DNA from 2 places in the Streptococcus sp. Marseille-Q8145 genome. Region 2 is predicted to be linked to the other one. Evidence: predicted binding sites of a transcription regulator. Region 2 holds the regulator's gene; the other holds the start of a gene.
What was found. Region 2 encodes CtsR, which represses protease genes until heat stress. Its sites were predicted from a motif close to TTGGTCAAAAAAGGTCAAANA; they were not measured.
Positions count from the first base shown of each region.

Region 1 (9,267 bases), on a different contig from region 2:
GCAAACATTGAAGGTTCTTCGTTATATTTAGCTTTGTAAGCCGCAACGAATTTCTTCGCTTTATCTGTCATGTCACCTGAAGTTGAGAAACCAGATACATAATAAACATTAGTTGCTGCTGCTGGAGTTGCTTGCTCAACGAACTTGGCATCGCTAAATCCATCAGGTCCAACGATTGTTTGGTTGATTCCCAAACCACGCGCTTGGTTCACCAACTTACCAGCTTCTGTGTAATAACCTGGCACAATCAGTGCATCAAAGTCTTTACCTTTGATTTTTGTCAAAGCAGCTTGGAAGTCTGAGTCACCAGAAGCGAAAGTTTCTGTCGCAACGATTTCACCCTTGTATTCTTTCTTGAAAGCTTCTGCCATTCCTTTTGCATAATCGCTTGAATTATCATAGTAGAGAACAACTTTTTTAGCTTTCAAAGTATCAGTTACATATTTAGAAATGATTTTACCTTGGTAACCATCAGTAAAGGTTGCACGGTACAAATAATCTTGTTTATTTGTCAAATCATCTTGTGTAGCACTTGGTGTTACCAAAGGAACGCCTGCTTTACCAGCATTTGCAGTAGCTGAAGCTGTAGCTCCAGAAGTTGCAGGACCGATGATGGTATTGACCTTGTCTTGAGTCACCAAGCTTGTAGTAATAGTAGCTGCTTCTGCTGTTTCTGATTTATTGTCTTTATCAGTTACTTCGATCTTTTTGCCGTCTACACCGCCAGCTGCGTTGATTTCATCAACAGCAAGTTGAGCACCGTGTTGTTCTGCAGTACCGTAAGCTGCTACAGCGCCAGTTTCTTCAAAGTTGAAACCGAATTTAAGTGTTTTACCGATTTCTGTTCCAGTAGCAGATGAGTTGTTTGTAGAAACTTCTCCACAGGCTGCTAGAAGCGCAGCACTAGCAAAAGCTACAAGCGAAAGTGCAAATTTTTTCTTCATGAATAATCTCCTCTATTTGTTTTTTGCTTTGTTTGCAAATGATATAGTAAGAATATACCGAATTATCTGACAATTGTCAACCCAAAGAAGCCATTTTTTTAAATAATAGCGTTTTCTTGGTTTCTAAATAAACTTCCAACAAAATCCGTATCCAGATTTTGGATCTCGCAAGTCTGGATTTTTTTGATATAGGACTCTTTTGACAGGCTCTCCTTCAGAGAATCTGCCTGATCTTTTGCCACATAAAGCTGCAAATAGCGGTGTTTCTTAGAATGATAAATAATATCTCCAACATGAGCCAACTTCTTTGCATCTCGATTATAGTATAGATGAATAATTAAGCCCATTCGTTCTTCTTTTTTAAACATGACAATCCTCTCTGGTCATTTGTACTCTATTGATTATATCAAAAAAAGCCCACAAATGGGGCATTTTTTCGTAGTTATAATTGAAGACTAGCTAAGATTGTTATTAGCCATGATTTCATCGATGAAACCATATTCCAAGGTTTCTTGGGCACTCATCCAGTAATCACGTTCTGCATCTGCGTGAATTTGCTCAACCGATTTACCAGAATTATCAGCAAGAATTTGCTCCAAGGTCTTACGAGTCTTGAGCAAATGCTCTGCTGCAATGGCCATATCTGTTTGCTGAGTACCGCCACCAGTACCACCCATTGGCTGGTGAATCATATACTCTGCATTTGGAAGCATGAAACGTTTGCCCTTAGCACCGCTAGAAGCAATGATGGTTCCCATGCTGGCTGCCATTCCCATGACGATCGTCTGCACATCAGACTTAATAAAGTTCATGGTATCTACAATCGCCAATCCCGCTGACACAGAGCCACCCGGAGTATTGACATAAAGATAGATGTCCTTGGTGCTGTCTTGTGCATCTAGGAAAAGTAGCTGCGCAATAACAGAATTAGCCATATTGTCCTCAACAGGACCTGTCAGCATGATAATACGGTCTTTTAAAAGGCGTGAGTAAATGTCATAAGAACGCTCACCACGGCTGGTTTGTTCAATAACTACAGGAATCATGAATATTTTCTCCTTCATTCGATCTATTCATTATTATATCTTTTTGGTCAAAAAAGGTCAAATATTTGCTTTATCTGTCGGATGACAGAGAACAAAGCTGAGATTATCTTTGGTTTGGAAAGCACAAATCCACGGGATTGGCTGGACTTTCCTATTACAGACTAGAATTTCTATTTTGTACCAAAGAGGCGGTCACCAGCATCTCCGAGACCTGGAACGATGTAGCCGTGCTCATTAAGATGATCATCAAGTGCAGCCGTGAAAATATCTACATCAGGATGAGCATCCTGCAAGGCTTTGACACCTTCTGGAGCAGACACCAAGCAGACAAATGTAATATTGCTTGCGCCACGTTTCTTCAGAGAATCCACAGCCAAGATAGCAGAACCACCCGTAGCCAACATTGGATCGACAACAAAGATTTGACGTTGGTCAATGTCTTCAGGTAATTTTACCAAGTATTCAACCGGCTTCAAGGTTTCTTCATCACGGTACATTCCAATATGGCCAACTTTAGCGGCAGGAACCAAGCTCAAAAGACCATCCACCATACCGATACCAGCCCGCAGGATTGGGACAATAGCCAATTTTTTCCCTGCAATCTGCTTTTGAACTGTTTTCGTAATTGGTGTTTCAATTTCTACATCTTCAAGTGGTAAATCGCGCAAAACTTCGTATCCCATCAGCATTGCGATTTCATCTACTAATTCACGAAAAGCTTTAGTAGAGGTATCTGTACGACGCAAGATAGACAATTTATGCTGAATGAGCGGATGAGCGATAACTTCAAGTTTTCCCATGATTGGATTTCCTTCTTTCAATTTATTCTTCTTATTATATCAGAAAAGAAGAAAAAAGGCTTGCAACAAGCAAACCTTTTCATCAATTTTGGTTCTCTTTTTTTATAGAAAAGTCTGATTAAACTTTAAACTTTGTCACATTTTCTTAGATAGACTATTTTATACCAAACCTTCTAAGAGGCCTCTCATAAAGTTCTCAGAATTAAACTCACCGATATCGTCAATTTTCTCACCAAAACCAATCAGCTTCACTGGGATATCCAATTCCTGACGAATGGCAAGAACAACACCACCGCGCGCTGTTCCATCAATCTTAGTCAGGACAATACCTGTCACAGGCGTAATTTTTGAAAATTCTTTGGCCTGAACCAGTGCATTTTGACCCGTAGAGGCATCCAAGGCCAGGAAAGTTTCGTGTGGCGCTGCTGGATCTACCCGCTTGATAATGCGACCGATTTTTTCCAGCTCTGCCATGAGATTGTCCTTATTTTGCAAGCGACCAGCTGTATCAATCATGAGAATATCGACATTTTCAGCCTTGGCTCTTTCTAAACCGTCAAAGACGACACTGGCTGGATCGCTCTTTTCTGGGCCAGTCACAACAGGCACATCGACTCGGCGACCCCACTCAGCCAGCTGGGCAACTGCTCCAGCTCGGAAGGTGTCTGCTGCCACCAGCATCACTTTTTTACCTTCTTGCTTGTATTTATAGGCCAATTTACCGATTGAGGTCGTCTTCCCTACTCCATTTACACCGACGAAGAGCATAACTGTTAGACCATTTTGAAAATTGATTTTCTCATTGAAACGGCCGTCTTTCTCATAGATATCAACCAATTTTTCAATGATTAGTTGGCGCAAGGCTTCTGGTTTCTTAGCATTTTCTAGACGTGCTTCATAGCGCAAGTCCTCAGTTAGGTTGGAAGCTACCTGTACACCGACATCACTGGTAATCAGCAGTTCTTCCAGGTCTTCAAAGAAATCTTCGTCAACTGAGCGGAAATTAGCAAAGAAGGCATTGAGACGAGCACCAAAGCCAGTCCGCGTCTTTTTGAGACTGCGGTCATACTTGTCTTGAACACTCTCTTCTTGGTATTCAGTAGAATTCTCAGATGTTTCTGCGGGAGTCCCATTCTCTACTTGAGCCAGCTCTTCCGTCGACTCTTCATCATGCTCGGTCGAGTCTACTTGTGAAGAAGTGCCTGCTTCCTGCTCACTAGATACTTCTTGCTCTGGTTCGTGGTTGATTTGCTCTCTTGCTGCAGCTAAACGCTCCTGCAATTCTTGGTAATAATCTCTGCTTTCAGTCGCTACTTCTGATTCGCTACTGCTTTCCAGAGCTTGATTTGCTGAAGTTTCAGACTGCTCTTCTGCCTCAGCCAAAACTTGTTCAGGACTTTCCTGATCTTCAAGCATTGGTTCAGATAAGTCAGCTTGTTGAGCAGTTGGGACAAATTCCTGCTCAGAAGTTGCTGAATCTGAGGACTCTATTTTCTCTTCTGACACAGATTCTACTATCGAAGTTTCCGCTGTTTCTTCATTAGAAGCAGCAAGGGGCTGGAAGTCTGTCTCAGATGGAACTTCAATCTCTGTAGTCTGATAACTCTCCTCTGCCTGTTCCTCTATCTGGGGCTTTTCTTCAAGTTCCTCTTTTTTACGTCCAAAAAGACGGTCAAATAATCCCATTCTTTAGTTCTCCTTCAATACATATTTCCGAATGGCCCAAGCAACTGCATCTTCATCATTGGTCATCGGAGTGACAACTTCTGCGACTTCCTTGACTTTTGGCACAGCATTTTGCATGGCAACTCCTAGCCCAGCCCAAGCAATCATTGACAGATCATTGGCTTCGTCACCGCAGGCCATAACTTGGCTTTTATCAATTCCCAAGTGGGCAATCAGTTTCTCCAAACCAGTCGCCTTGTGGACATTTTTCGGTGACCATTCCAGCAACATTTCCCGTGATTTGAAAATTTCATACTGGTCAAAAAGTTCTGGCGAAATGTGAGGAATGGCTGCGTCCAGCGGTTCCTGAGCAAAGGCTGTGACGCACTTATTGTAGGTAATCTGGCTAGAAAGGTCTTCAAAAGCAATGGATTCAAAGTTCAAAGCCGGATTAAACTCCGCATAGAGCGATGCCTGGTCTGATTGAATCTGATAAACCAAGCCACCATCAATCGCATCCAGAGGCAGCCCTAATTTTTCAGTTTCTTCATAAATTCTAGCTACATCATCGTAGGCAAAAACTGTTTTATCCAAAATTTCGCCTGTATTGCGCTGAACCAGACCACCATTAAAGGTAATGGTGTATTCATCTACCTGACCATCAGTGCCCAGCTCATGCAGGAAAAATTCCATAGCCTTAAGCGGACGCCCTGTGGTCAATACAACTTTGACACCTTGCTGCTGAGCCGCTTTGAGCGCTGCCAGATTCCCTTGAGAAATCTTTTTATCCGTAGTCAAAAGCGTCCCGTCCAAGTCCAAAGCGATCAATTTAATATCAGCCATTATAAGCCCTCCATGTAGGTCATAACAGATTGGGCCGCATGGTGGCCAATCACTTCTTTCGCAACTGCCAAAATTTCCGGCCGTGCATTTTCTGGTGCAATCGGGTGCCCCACCACCTGCATCATATGCAGGTCATTGAGGTTATCGCCAAAAGCCATGACCTGGTCCATTTCTAGGCCTAGCTTCTTAGCTAGCTCGACAAGAGCCACGCCTTTATCCACATAGTCCAGCACGATATCAATCGACTTATAGCCTGTTGTCATCGCCTTGACACCTGCGACATTTTCATTGACCCAGGCTTCGCCGTCGGCCACTGTTTCTTCGCTGAAATTGGTCGTGAATTTAAAAATCTCGTCTGTAATCTCACTAAAATCAGCAACTTTTTGGATATTTTCATTATAATTAGCGCTGAAAGAGAGATAAGTCGGATCTACTGTCTCTAGCACATAACAGCCTTTTTTCCCTGTCAGAAGCAACTCATTGATATTGACAAAAGGCGACTCCTTAAGCTTGTCAAATACCTTTAGATAAAATTCTCTTGGCATGGTTGCTTCGTATAGATCTTTTCCTTGAAACTCTACTAGGCTACCATTTTCTGCGATAAAGATAATATCATCCCGAACTTCATGAAAGAGCTTCTCAAGAGAGAGAATCCCTCGACCACTGGCAACAGCAAAGTAGATGCCCTTTTCTCTAAACTGAGCTAGCAGGTGCTTGAGCCGCTCCATATCAAACTGACCCTTGTCATCTAAAAAAGTCCCGTCCATATCTGTGGCAATGAGTCTTATCATACAATTATCTCCTTTTTTGAATTAGGGGTGTGCAAAGGGCATTTAGGGTATGCATCTTTTAAGGATTTAGGCAACCCCCATCATTTCTCATCTCTGTTAATCCTTTATATTATATCATAAAACTAACACTTCATTCCACAGATGAAAAACAGTCAGATCATATTTCTATGACCTGACCGTTTTTGATATTGTTTATACTATATCTATTTACTTTTTTATTTTATAAAATAACATCACATAAACTTTTTATATATTTAGTTATCCTAAATTCAATTTATGTTTTGCTATTTGGCAAATACGTTCTGGCGAAGCGTGGTCTACAAACTGACTTAGCAGTCTTCGAGTCGCCAGCTTCCAAGGTGTTGGTTTGCCTGGCGAATGGCTTTGATTTCGGCGTGCAGCGTGGCGTCTTGTTCCTTTTCACGTAAGTTATGACCACGCCCAATAATTTCACCATTCAAGACCACGACAGCCCCGATTGGCACTTCCGCTTGGTCATAGGCTTTCTGCGCTTCCTTCAACGCTTCCCTCATAAAGAATTCTTTTTCATGAAGTTCCATGTTCTTACTGATAGACGCGCTTCGTCACGACTAGACTATGCGGTCTCTCAAACTCCTTATCTAAGTAATCTTGGTACGTTCCTGGTGAAATAAATCCTCGGGCGCTTAAAATATCGGTGCCTGCTGTCCCGACAATCGTATCGGCTAGCAATACACAGTTGGTACTCATCACAAAATACGTCTTGAATTTTGAAGAGGTAAATTTATACAAGAGTGCATCTGCTTCTTGTTTGAGCTTGTAGGCATACATTGGTTCTTCTTTGTCGATTCCAGGATGCTTAGGTTTCACCATTTTCGGTGGATCCCAAGGCACTGTCAGCGACATCAATTTGGCGATTTCCTTATCGATGGCCGCGAGTTGTTCTGGAGACAAGGCAAGACCATATCCCAGTAGGGTCTTATGATTTTCGCGTTTACAAAATTCGATGTATTTTTCACGGTCGGCACTGAAAAGTACCCCGTCCCCCATCGTTCCAAAGAGGCGCTCCGAATTCGTATCGTAGTTTCCGAATGAAATAATGCGGCCCTTATAACACAGGTCGACATGCCCGATGGCTCCAAACCCGTCTTTTGTGACATGAATAAACATCTCTAAGTTTGGTTCTGCATTTTCTTTGGCACGGTCGTAAATTTCTGAAGCCGTTTCGCCTTCTCCAAGTTCCAACGCATCATTAATTTTTTGTAAGGTTACTCGAGGAATCAGTGCAGCAAATACAAGCGGCATCCCACGACGCAAGCGTCTGCGAAGGACTTTCTTTCCAACTTCGGCCTCGAAGAACCAGCCGTCCCGAATATTGCTAATCCCATACCCGATAAAATAGAGCGAAAGGAAGAACATTTGCAAATTGCCGTCGCCCCCAAGAGAAATTAAAGTGGCTACCCCGACAACTGAAAGCCAAATGGTATCAAAGAGCAAGCGAAATCGCGGGCGAATATCATCTTTGACATAAATATAGTATGTCACACCACTAATTCCCGCCTTCATCACTTCATTGAGTCCCATCAAGATGCTTACAATCGCAATCGGCAATGACAGGAAGAATTGATTTCCTGCTAAAAATCCGTAAAGGGAAAATTTCCCTATATTCAGCCATAACGGGTCTTTAGATGCCGCTTTACTAAACCAACGGAATAAGAAATTCCATAGTTCACGGGCCCATAAGAATGTTAAAAACAGACGTAACATCAATTCTGGGAAGCTTGGTCCGAATATAAGGAGCAATATCCCAGCAACAAGGAACGCAATCCCTTCAAAGAGGAGCTTTTTCCCCGTAATCCCTAAGTCGCTAATTTTCTTCATCAATAATACCTCCTACAGCTACCACTGGAGCAGCTTGTTCATGTTTCTCCATCCATTCTTTCACGAGACGGTAAATCACGGCAAAGATTGGTGTGAAGAAAATCATTCCTACTAAACCAAAGAGATTTCCACCGATTAACGTAGTAGCAAGGGTTAGAGCCGTTGGCAACCCTACGGAACTGCCGACAACCCTAGGATAGACGACATTGCCTTCCACTGTTTGAACGACCATAAAGACGACAACCGAAATGAGTGCTTGAATTGGGCTTTCTGTAAAGATGAAGAGCATTACGATTCCGCACGCCATAAACGGCCCGATATTCGGAATGAACGAGAATACTCCGGCCAGCACCCCAACAAGTCCTGCATATGGCAACCCTACAAGAGAGTATGCGGCAAAAATCATAACCCCAACAATTCCCGCCTCGATGATTTGACTCATCAAGAAACGGTCATACGTATCCACGATGACTTCCCCGACATAAGAATGTGCTCAATTTTGTCTTTTAGCAACACCACATTGAGAATGCGAAGCGTTAAACGTGCGAGTATTTCCTTACTTACGAGAATATTAATCATGAAGAAAATCCCCATAATCACAGAGAACACATTTGAGAAGAGCCTATAATATTCGTTGTAAATCCGCCAAGGAATGTAATGACAGACGATATACGCTTTTGTATTATCTATAACCTAGTTTATTTCCATCAACATACCTGTGCCTTCAAATTATTTTTTATTTATTATCCTCATTATACCAAGAATTCTCACAATTTACTATAACTCCTACTTTCTATTGACGAAAGAAATGTTATTATGCAGTTATACTGCCTCAAGATGATTGACTTTCGAAACATGCAATTTAACGTTTAACAAATCAAGGGTGTCTCCATAGAATCAAAGTATTTCTGATACCCATTTCCTTCTATCTATAGACAGTAAAAAGCCTTGAAACAACTTATTCAAAGGCTTTCTTAGTATTCTATTGTATCAATTACCTTATTCCGATTTCTGTTGCTACTAATTTTATACTCATACTATAAACTTTCTAAATCTTTTAACTTGACCGACACAATCTTGGAAACTCCTGACTCCTGCATGGTTACTCCATAGATGGAATCTGCCGCAGACATGGTTCCCTTACGGTGGGTCACAACGATAAACTGGCTTTCTTTGTCAAAGCGATTGAGATAATCCCCAAAGCGCTTGACATTGGCCTCATCCAGAGCTGCCTCAACTTCATCCAAGATAACAAACGGAATGGTCTTGACGCGGATGATGGAGAAGAGAAGGGCTAAGGCTGACAGGGCTTTTTCTC
Region 1 covers NZ_CBCOPQ010000003.1:146,026-155,292, reverse strand. Annotated here, with positions in the region: gene ACWPVL_RS07125 (ABC transporter substrate-binding protein) at 1-944, opposite strand, end outside; gene ACWPVL_RS07120 (DUF2129 domain-containing protein) at 1,043-1,312, opposite strand; gene ACWPVL_RS07115 (ATP-dependent Clp protease proteolytic subunit) at 1,400-1,990, opposite strand; gene upp (uracil phosphoribosyltransferase) at 2,161-2,790, opposite strand; gene ftsY (signal recognition particle-docking protein FtsY) at 2,950-4,476, opposite strand; gene ACWPVL_RS07100 (Cof-type HAD-IIB family hydrolase) at 4,480-5,298, opposite strand; gene ACWPVL_RS07095 (Cof-type HAD-IIB family hydrolase) at 5,298-6,089, opposite strand; partial or broken gene ACWPVL_RS07090 (nucleoside deaminase) at 6,422-6,649, opposite strand; gene ACWPVL_RS07085 (hypothetical protein) at 6,654-7,949, opposite strand; partial or broken gene ACWPVL_RS07080 (AI-2E family transporter) at 7,936-8,620, opposite strand; gene smc (chromosome segregation protein SMC) at 8,987-9,267, opposite strand, start outside.
Region 1: ACWPVL_RS07115 (ATP-dependent Clp protease proteolytic subunit) is a predicted target of CtsR. The motif match lies at 2,034-2,054, and genes of this name have one in related genera.

Region 2 (9,267 bases):
CTCATTGATATAGTCGATGATAGACCGAATTTTCTCTTCCTTGCGGTAGCCCTCGGCAGATAGCTCCTTAGAAACGATATAGTCGTTCTCAAAGAGCAAGTAGAAGAGCTGATTGAGCTGGGTCTTGAGCTGAAATTCATAGTATTTCTTTTGGCAATAACCCGTTTCCATAGTAGCCAGCAGGCATTGACGAATTTCCTCATAGGCTTGATCAGTCGGCTTGATGACATGGACAAAGTCCAGTTGGCCATTGTAGAGAGGTTGTAGGTAGTGGATACTAGCATGATCCATGGCCGAATAGCCCATTAAGTCCAAGTGAAAGTTAATGGCATCCATGTAGTGGCGCTGCTGCTCAATCGGATGAATGGAGTGAAGGGCATTGGGACGAATCAGGACAATATCGCCTTTGTGGCTGTTAAAATAATGATCGTCGATATGAAATTGGGCACTGCCTTCGTGAACGTAAATGATTTCAACATCGGTGTGCCAGTGGAAAAGGATGTCAGGCTGGCCGTTTTCCGTAATGGTCCGCGTCAGAGAATAGGGGGTTCCTTGATTCTTATACTCAGTAGTTTTGTGCAACTGCCCCAAATCCATCATAGTGCCCTCCTTCGTAGAATACTATCATTTTTTAAAATAATTAGACTAGAAAATGTGTTTGCCAACTATTATAATATAATTAAAAAGAAAATGAAAGTAGGAAAATAAAGAGAAGAAAATTTTCTGAAAGTCTGGTTTAGGCTGGCAGTGTGGACGAACCATTTAAGAGTATTTGGCTACCATCCAGCTCCTTATAGAATAAGAAAAGTGTGGAATCCATGGCTCTTTCGAACTCATGTTGCTTCCACACTTTTTATTGGATAGCTTTATCTAGCGGCTTTTTGTTCTTTATGTTTGTGAAGGATAAAGGAGTTTGAAAAACTCAGGCTTGCTAGTACAAAAAGAAGAAGGGTTGTTGCTGGATAGCTAAGGGAGATATGATTGGTTTTGATGACAAAGAGAAGGGCAAAGGCAAGAATGGCAAAGAAAACGCTGAGGCCCCAAGTCATTCGGCGACTGAGTAAGTGCTGCTCAAAGAGCAGAGGAATGAGGAGACAGCCTAGAAGAAGGCTCGTTGGGAAAACGACATACTCGGCAGAAAAAATTGTCAAGATACTCAGAGTGATAAACAGGCAGCTAAGTATATGATGGGTATAGTTGAGCCAATTTATTTTCATTGGAAAACCTCCTTTTGATGATTGTTTGGATACGGTTGATGGTGTAAACACCACACTTTCACACCTTTATTATAAGTCTTTAAAAGTAAAAAGCAAGCGATTACAATCATATTTACTCAGCCTGTCAATCTTTTTCATTACTCTGAATTATCAGATATTTTCAAGTCTCCTGGGACTTCTTTTTCTTTCAAAAAATAGATTTTTTCGGTATAATAGTCAAAGATAGTCAATGTTAGAGAAGACTTGAATGCTTATTTTTAGATATAACAGATAGAAAGGTATATCATGGGCATCAAAAATACCTCGGATAGTATAGAAGAATATATCAAAACAATTTTAGCGCAGGCGGGCATGGTCGAGCTCAAGCGCAGTGAGTTAGCCGATGTTTTTCAGGTGGTTCCGAGTCAGATCAATTATGTGATTAAGACACGTTTTACGGAGAGTCGGGGCTATATCGTTGAAAGCAAGCGCGGCGGCGGTGGCTATATCAGGATTGGTAAGATTGAATTTTCCGATCAGCACCAAATGCTGTCTGATTTGTTGACCAATGTCGGTGAGTCGCTCAGCCAGCCAGTTTTTTCAGATGTTTTGCAGCTGCTCTTTGATGAAAAAATTATTAGCCAGCGTGAGGGAGAGCTGCTCCTAGCGAGTGCCAGCGATGCTGTCCTGGGGGCAGAGGCTCCGAGGATTCGAGCTAGAATGTTACGGAAAATTTTGCAGCAATTAGATAGAAAAGGAAATTAAGAATATGAATTATTCAAAAGCTTTAGTAGAAAGCTTGGAAGCGGCTCAGCTCTTAGCCGGTCATTTTGCTACAGATTATTTAGAATCGTGGCAAGTGCTGATGGCTCTGGCTAATAATCCCTACAGCGTGGCAGGCTCAGCTCTAAATGAATTCCCTATTGAAGTGGATAAACTGGAAGAAGCAGCCTTTGACATTACTGGAAAAGAGTATCAAAAACAAGGCGGTTTTGACTTATTGCCTTTTTCTCACCGTTTGGAGGAGCTCTTTGCTCAAGCAGGACAGATTGCGGAGGCCGTCCACGCTAAAAGCCTAGGAACAGAGCACCTGCTCCTAGCCATGCTATTTGATCGTGGGACCTTGGCAGCTCGTGTGCTAGAAGCTGCAGGTTTCGGCTGTGATGATAAGAGTTCAGCCCCTCGATTCAGTGATTTACGAAAGGTTTTAGAGCAGCGTGCTGGCTGGGGCAGAGAGGAAATTAAGTCGATCCGCTCGCTAAATAAAAACACGGCCTCTGCCAAACAAACCATGGCGAATATGATGGGCATGCCTCCTTCAACTAGCGGTGGCCTGGAAGACTATACTCGGGATTTGACAGAACTGGCTCGGGCTGGTCGTCTGGAACCAGTTATCGGGCGGGATGAGGAAATTTCTCGAATGCTTCAGATCCTCAGCCGCAAGACTAAAAATAATCCAGTACTTGTCGGTGATGCGGGGGTCGGTAAAACTGCTTTGGCACTAGGCTTGGCTCAACGCGTGGCAGCTGGGCAGGTTCCGGCAGAGCTTGCCAAGATGCGCGTCTTGGAATTAGATTTGATGAATGTTGTCGCTGGGACTCGTTTCCGCGGAGACTTTGAAGAGCGGATGAACAATATCATCAATGACATCGAAGAAGACGGCCATGTCATCCTCTTTATCGATGAGCTGCATACCATCATGGGCTCTGGCAGCGGGATTGATTCGACCTTGGATGCGGCCAATATCCTGAAACCTGCTCTGGCTCGGGGAACCTTGCGGACAGTTGGTGCTACGACGCAGGAAGAGTACCAGAAGCATATCGAAAAAGACGCTGCTCTGTCTCGGCGTTTTGCCAAGGTCACTATTGAAGAACCTACTGTGGCCGACAGCATTGCTATTCTGCAGGGTTTGAGAAAGAGTTATGAGGATCACCACAAGGTGCAGATTAGTGATCAGGCCATTGAAACAGCGGTCAAGTATGCTCATCGCTATCTGACCAGCAAGCATTTGCCAGACTCTGCCATTGACCTTTTGGATGAAGCTAGTGCAACGGTGCAGAATAAAGGACCGCAGAATTATAAACAGTCGGATTTGACGCCTGTGGATCAGGCTTTGATGGCTGGAAAATTTAAAAAAGTCGGCCAGCTACTGGCAAAAGAGCAGGAGTCAACTGTTTACAAGCTGAAAGTGGAAGCAGGGGATATCTTAGAGACTCTCAGTCGCTTGTCAGGTATTCCTGTGCAGAAATTAACTCAGACAGATGCCAAAAAATATCTCAATTTGGAAAAAGAACTACACAAACGAGTTATCGGGCAGGATGCGGCAGTTTCGGCTGTCAGCCGAGCTATTCGTCGCAATCAATCGGGCATCCGCACCGGCAAACGCCCCATTGGTTCCTTTATGTTCTTAGGACCGACGGGTGTCGGAAAGACTGAGCTGGCTAAGGCCTTGGCAGAAGTTCTCTTTGATGATGAATCCGCCCTGATTCGCTTTGACATGAGTGAATATATGGAGAAATTCGCAGCGAGTCGTCTCAACGGGGCGCCCCCAGGCTATGTAGGCTATGAGGAAGGCGGCGAGTTGACGGAGAAGGTTCGCAACCGTCCATATTCTGTTCTTCTCTTTGACGAAGTAGAAAAGGCTCATCCAGATATTTTCAATGTCCTCTTGCAGGTCTTGGATGACGGCCAGTTGACTGATAGCAAGGGCCGCAAGGTGGACTTCTCCAATACCATCATTATCATGACCAGCAATCTGGGGGCAACGGCCCTGCGGGATGATAAGACGGTTGGTTTTGGGGCGCGTGACATCCGCTTTGATCAGGCCAATATGGAAAAACGTATTCTGGAAGAATTGAAAAAGACCTATCGGCCTGAATTTATCAATCGGATTGATGAAAAGGTGGTCTTCCACAGTCTGTCTGCTGAGGATATGCAGGAAGTGGTCAAGATTATGGTGCAACCGTTGATTGGGAGTCTGGCAGAGCAAGGCATCGTGCTTAAATTTCAAGCTAGTGCCCTGAAATTACTGGCTCAGGAAGGTTACGATCCAGAAATGGGAGCGCGGCCGCTGCGCCGTACCCTGCAGACGCAGGTGGAGGACAAGCTGTCTGAGTTGCTCCTGACTGGAGATTTGGCAGCTGGTCAAACGCTCAAAGTTGGCGTCAAAGGCGGTCAACTCAAATTTGAAATGGCTTAGGGAGGATGTGTGCAATGGAAATTCGTGTGATGACAGAAAAGGATTATGCCTCTGTTTACCAGCTGTGGCTCTCTTGCGCTGGTATGGGGCTCAATAACTTAGATGACTCTGAAGAAGGGATTGCCCGCTTTTTGAAGCGCAATCCTGAGACCTGTCTGGTTGCCTTGGAAGGGGAGAGCTTTATAGGTGCTATTCTAGTTGGCACAGATGGACGTAGAGCGTACATTTATCATACAGCTGTCCATCCATATTTTCGTAGAAAAGGAGTAGGCAGAGCTCTGGTCGAACAGGCCTTGTCAGCAGTGAAAAGACTTGGTATCCATAAAGTATCGCTGGTCGTTTTTGAAAGAAATGAACTGGGCAACCGTTTTTGGCAGGAACTGGGATTTTCAGTTAGAAATGATCTGCTTTACCGAGATCAGGGGCTAACGGAGATGGTTCGACAGGATACATAAAAAAGATGATTTACTTAGCATTCTTGCTAGGCTAATCAGAACCGTGTTATCATACTGAAGAATATCGTTTAGAAAGGCAGAAACTGTGTCTCTTCGTTATCTTACTCGAATCGCTCTTTTAGCAGCGCTCTGCGTCGTGCTTCGCTATGCTTTTGCTGGCCTGCCCAATGTCAAGCCGATTACAGCGCTTTATTTTCTCTTGGTGGATTTTGAGGACTTGAAGGGCTCTCTTCTAGTCATGTCTATCAGTATCTTTGTATCTTCTTTCCTCTTTGGAATGGGGCCTTGGGTCCTTTTCCAGATCTTATCCTTTGCGGTGGTCATTTGCTTATGGTACCTGCTGTATCGGCGACTGGGCTTGTTTGGCCAGAGTATGTTGGCCTTGCTTTTGGCCTTTAGCTATGGTCTTGTGATTGATGGTATCACAGCCTTGATTTATCAAATGCCTTGGTGGACCTATGTGGCAGCGGGAGCAGGCTTCAATCTAGCCCACGCCTGGTCCACAATGCTCTTTTATCCTATTTTGTATTTTATTTTAAGGAGACTTTATCATGAAAAAAATCTTTAGCTTACTTACGCTTGCCTTTGCTCTCTTTTTAGTGGGCTGTAGCAATAGCCAAACAAAAACTGATACCAACTCTAGTTCGGCTGCTTCTTCCGTCAAAAAGGAACTGAAAATCAGCATCAGTATTGCACCAGAAGGTCAGGAGAAGAGCGAGAAAACGGTGGCTGTTGAAGAAGGAAAGACAGTGATGGACGCATTGAAGAAGACCTATAAGGTCGAAGAAAAAGATGGTTTTATCACTTCTATTGATGGTCATGCTCAGGATGAAGCAAAGGGTCTCTACTGGATGTTTAAGGTCAACGGAGAAATGGCTCCTAAGGCAGCCAATCAAATCACTGTCAAGGATGGAGACAAGCTGGAATTCTACCAAGAAGTCTATCAGCAATAAATCTTTTATAAATGGAATCTGATGCTAAGACATTAGATTCTTTTTTGTACCCTCGATACAGTTTTAAAGTGTCGGAAAAATATTTTTATAAAACTTTATAAAAAACTATTGACAAAATAAAAATATAGTTTATAATAAAAATATAGAAAGAATAAATATAAAAAACAATAAAAAGGTGGAATCATGAAAAAGCAAATTGCAATCGTCTTTGGGACCTTTGCTCCCTTGCATCAGGGGCATATCGATTTGATTCAGAAGGCGAAGCGTTCTTATGACAAGGTGCGCGTGGTGGTTTCTGGCTATCAGGGCGACCGTGGCGAGGAAGTAGGCCTATCTTTACAGAAGCGATTCCGCTATACGCGGGAGACTTTCGCAGATGATGAACTAACCCAGGTTTACAAACTGGACGAAACTTCTTTTCCTCGTTACCCTCTGGGTTGGGACAAGTGGCTGCCAGCTTTATTAGATTTGGTGGGTTATGATGCAGAAAGCGAGGAACTGATTTTCTTTGTCGGAGAGGCTGATTATCAGGCGGAGTTGGAAAAGCGAGGCTTCAAAACTTCTTTTGAGGAGCGGCAGTTTGGGATTTCAGCTACCATGATTCGGGAAAATCCTAGTTGTTATTGGAAATATATCGCCCAACCTTTCCGCCGTCACTTTACCAAGAAAGTGCTGATTATGGGCAGCGCCAGCAATGGTAAAACAACCTTGGCCAAAGATTTAGCTCGCTACTATGATGCTCCGGTTAGTCTAGAATATGCTCGGGAATACCAGATTCAGAATAATGTGCGAGACGATGAGCTGACACCTAAGGACTACTATTATCTGCTCCTGGGACAGTACGCTCAGACCTCCCGCTTGATTGATAGCAGCGCCAACCGTGGTCTGGTCGTGGCTGATACAAATTCGCTAGTAACCAAGGCTTACTATGATTATTATCTGAAAGAAAGTCCCGTTCAAGATGAGGAGACAGATACTTTTGACAATCTATTTGCCAGCATCTTATCCAAGGAAAAATGGGATTTGATTCTCTTTGCTGAGCCGGTCGGAGCCTATGTCAACGATGGCTTTCGAGATATGAGCATGGCAGACGAGGCTATCCGCAGTGATTTTTCTAGCTATTTGAAAAAGCTGAAAGAGGAGTGTTTAGCTCATATTCCGACGGTCTATCTGGCTGGCAGTTATTTTGACAATTATCAGGCGGCTAAAGAAGCGATCGACATGATTTATCAAGCAGATTAAAAAAGAAAGTGGTAAAATAGAATGGTAGTAAAAAATCAAAAACTCTCACCTGCAGCTCTCCCCGCAGGACTAAAACAAAAATCTCAAACCTTTGCTCGGAATTTTCAGAATGTCTGTGCAGCAGCTAAAGAACAGGGCTTTAGCAGTATTGCCAAATTGCTCTGGCAGGATTTATTTGGCGGGCGCAGCTTGTCGCAGTGGCTCTACTTGATTGCTCTTTCCAGTCTGCCTTTCATTCTGGAGTTCACCAGTGGGCAGGAGCAGCATGACTGGCTGGGGCTCTTCGCTTCCTGGACAGGCATCGTCTGCGTCATCCTAGTAGCTGAGGGGCGGGCCAGCAATTACCTCTTTGGAGCTGTTAATTCGGCGATTTATCTCATTTTGTCCTTTCAGGCTAGCTTTTATGGAGAAGTGCTGACTACGGTTTACTTCTTTATCATGCAGCCGATTGGTCTCTATACTTGGTTGTCCAACCGAGTCAATGAACAAGATAAGGAAGAACCGTCTCATTTTGAAGCTAAGAAGTTAGATTGGCGTGGCTGGCTTAAATATTTGGCCTTGACTGCTCTGATTTGGATTGGTATGGGCTTTGCCTATAAGAGTATTCACAGTCACCGGCCTTTCCGCGATAGCGTGACAGATGCGACCAATGGCATCGGCCAGCTTCTCATGACTGGTCTCTACCGCGAGCAGTGGATTTTCTGGATCGCGACCAATCTCTTCAGTATCTATCTCTGGTGGGGTAGTAACCTTCACATCCAGGCCATGTACTGGGTCTATACCCTCAATAGTATCGTCGGCTGGTATCAGTGGACAAAGGCAGTGAAGAAAGCTTAGAGCAAGATTTGGAGGATTTTTGATAGAAATGATAGCTTAGGAAAGGAAGAAAAACTCATGACCAAACAGGATATCCCAGCGGGAATGTCAGAAAAAGAGTACTATGAAACTATGGCGGATGAGTCCGCCTTTTTGGCATGGTACAAGACACAGGATTTGCCCAAGTATGAGACACCCAGCGTAACAGCAGATATGGTAGCCTACTGCTTCGTAGAAGGCCAGCTGAAACTCTTGGTTATTAAGCGTAAGGCTCATCCTTACCAGAATAAATATGCCCTGGTCGGAGGTTTTGTGGACAAAGATGAGGATGCCTATCAAGCCTGCATTCGCGAGGTCAAGGAAGAAGTAGACCTCGAGATACCGCTAGAAAAGGTGGAGCAGCTGATGACAGTCTCCACTCCAGGACGTGATCCGCGTGGTTGGGTTATCACCATTGCCCATCTGGTCTATCTGCCGGCAATTGCTATCAACCAAGTCAAGGCTGGTGATGATGCTAAGGAAGTCACCTTTCTTGATGTGGACTTTAAGACAAGGAGTTTTATGGATGGCGAGCGGCTTCTAACAGCAGAGGATTTTGCCTTTGACCACTACCAAATCCTGCTGGAATCTATCAAGCGGATTCAGGGGCGACTGGACTGGAATCCAACTTTTCTCCATCTGCTGGAATCGCCCTTTACCGTCTACGAAGGAACCGAGCTGGTCAATCTCATCTCGCCTAGACGGCCTATCGTCAGCAATAATTTTCTAGTAAAATTTGGAGAATATTTGGAAGAGGCTGGCGTTAAGCGCGTGCCAAAGAAGAAACCAAGAAAAGTTTATAAACTGAAGACAGAAAAATCGGATTAAAAAAAATGATGATATAGTTTACTTGCAGGACAAAAATGTTCTGCTTTTTTTATTTTTATTACGAATATAAAAGTAGCGACATATCTGCTGAAGAAGAGAGGAGACCTAAGTTCTGGATGCTATTTGCTTCAAAATTTTTTGAGAAATTCCATTTATCTAGTTGACATACTTTATTACGAGTGTTACAATAATATTACAAAAAGATTTCCGAATGTTACGAAGGAGAAGAAAAAATGAAAACTAAGACTTATACAAAATTGATGGCTGCTACTGTTCTAGCTTCTAGCTTACTTTTAGGGGCTTGTGGTCACAAAGAAGAAACCAAGACTAGCACAAGTGCTAATAAGACAGTACAAACTTCTTCTAGCTCTAAAGTTACTTCATCTAGCAAAGCTAGCAGCGCTCCAAAAGCCAGCAGCAATGCTTCTTCAAATAAAACAGTAGGGCAAGCAGAACAAGTACAGAAAGCTGTGGAATCCGTTCAACCTTCACAAAACCAAACGCAACAAGGAGTGGATCAGCAAGTTCAAGCTCAACAA
Region 2 covers NZ_CBCOPQ010000002.1:472,840-482,106, forward strand. Annotated here, with positions in the region: gene ACWPVL_RS05765 (helix-turn-helix domain-containing protein) at 1-600, opposite strand, end outside; gene ACWPVL_RS05770 (hypothetical protein) at 867-1,217, opposite strand; gene ACWPVL_RS05775 (CtsR family transcriptional regulator) at 1,503-1,961, shown strand; gene ACWPVL_RS05780 (ATP-dependent Clp protease ATP-binding subunit) at 1,966-4,395, shown strand; gene ACWPVL_RS05785 (GNAT family N-acetyltransferase) at 4,410-4,850, shown strand; gene ACWPVL_RS05790 (ECF transporter S component) at 4,936-5,418, shown strand; gene ACWPVL_RS05795 (DUF4430 domain-containing protein) at 5,402-5,803, shown strand; gene ACWPVL_RS05800 (AAA family ATPase) at 5,987-7,045, shown strand; gene pnuC (nicotinamide riboside transporter PnuC) at 7,067-7,882, shown strand; gene ACWPVL_RS05810 (NUDIX domain-containing protein) at 7,940-8,728, shown strand; gene ACWPVL_RS05815 (hypothetical protein) at 8,962-9,267, shown strand, end outside.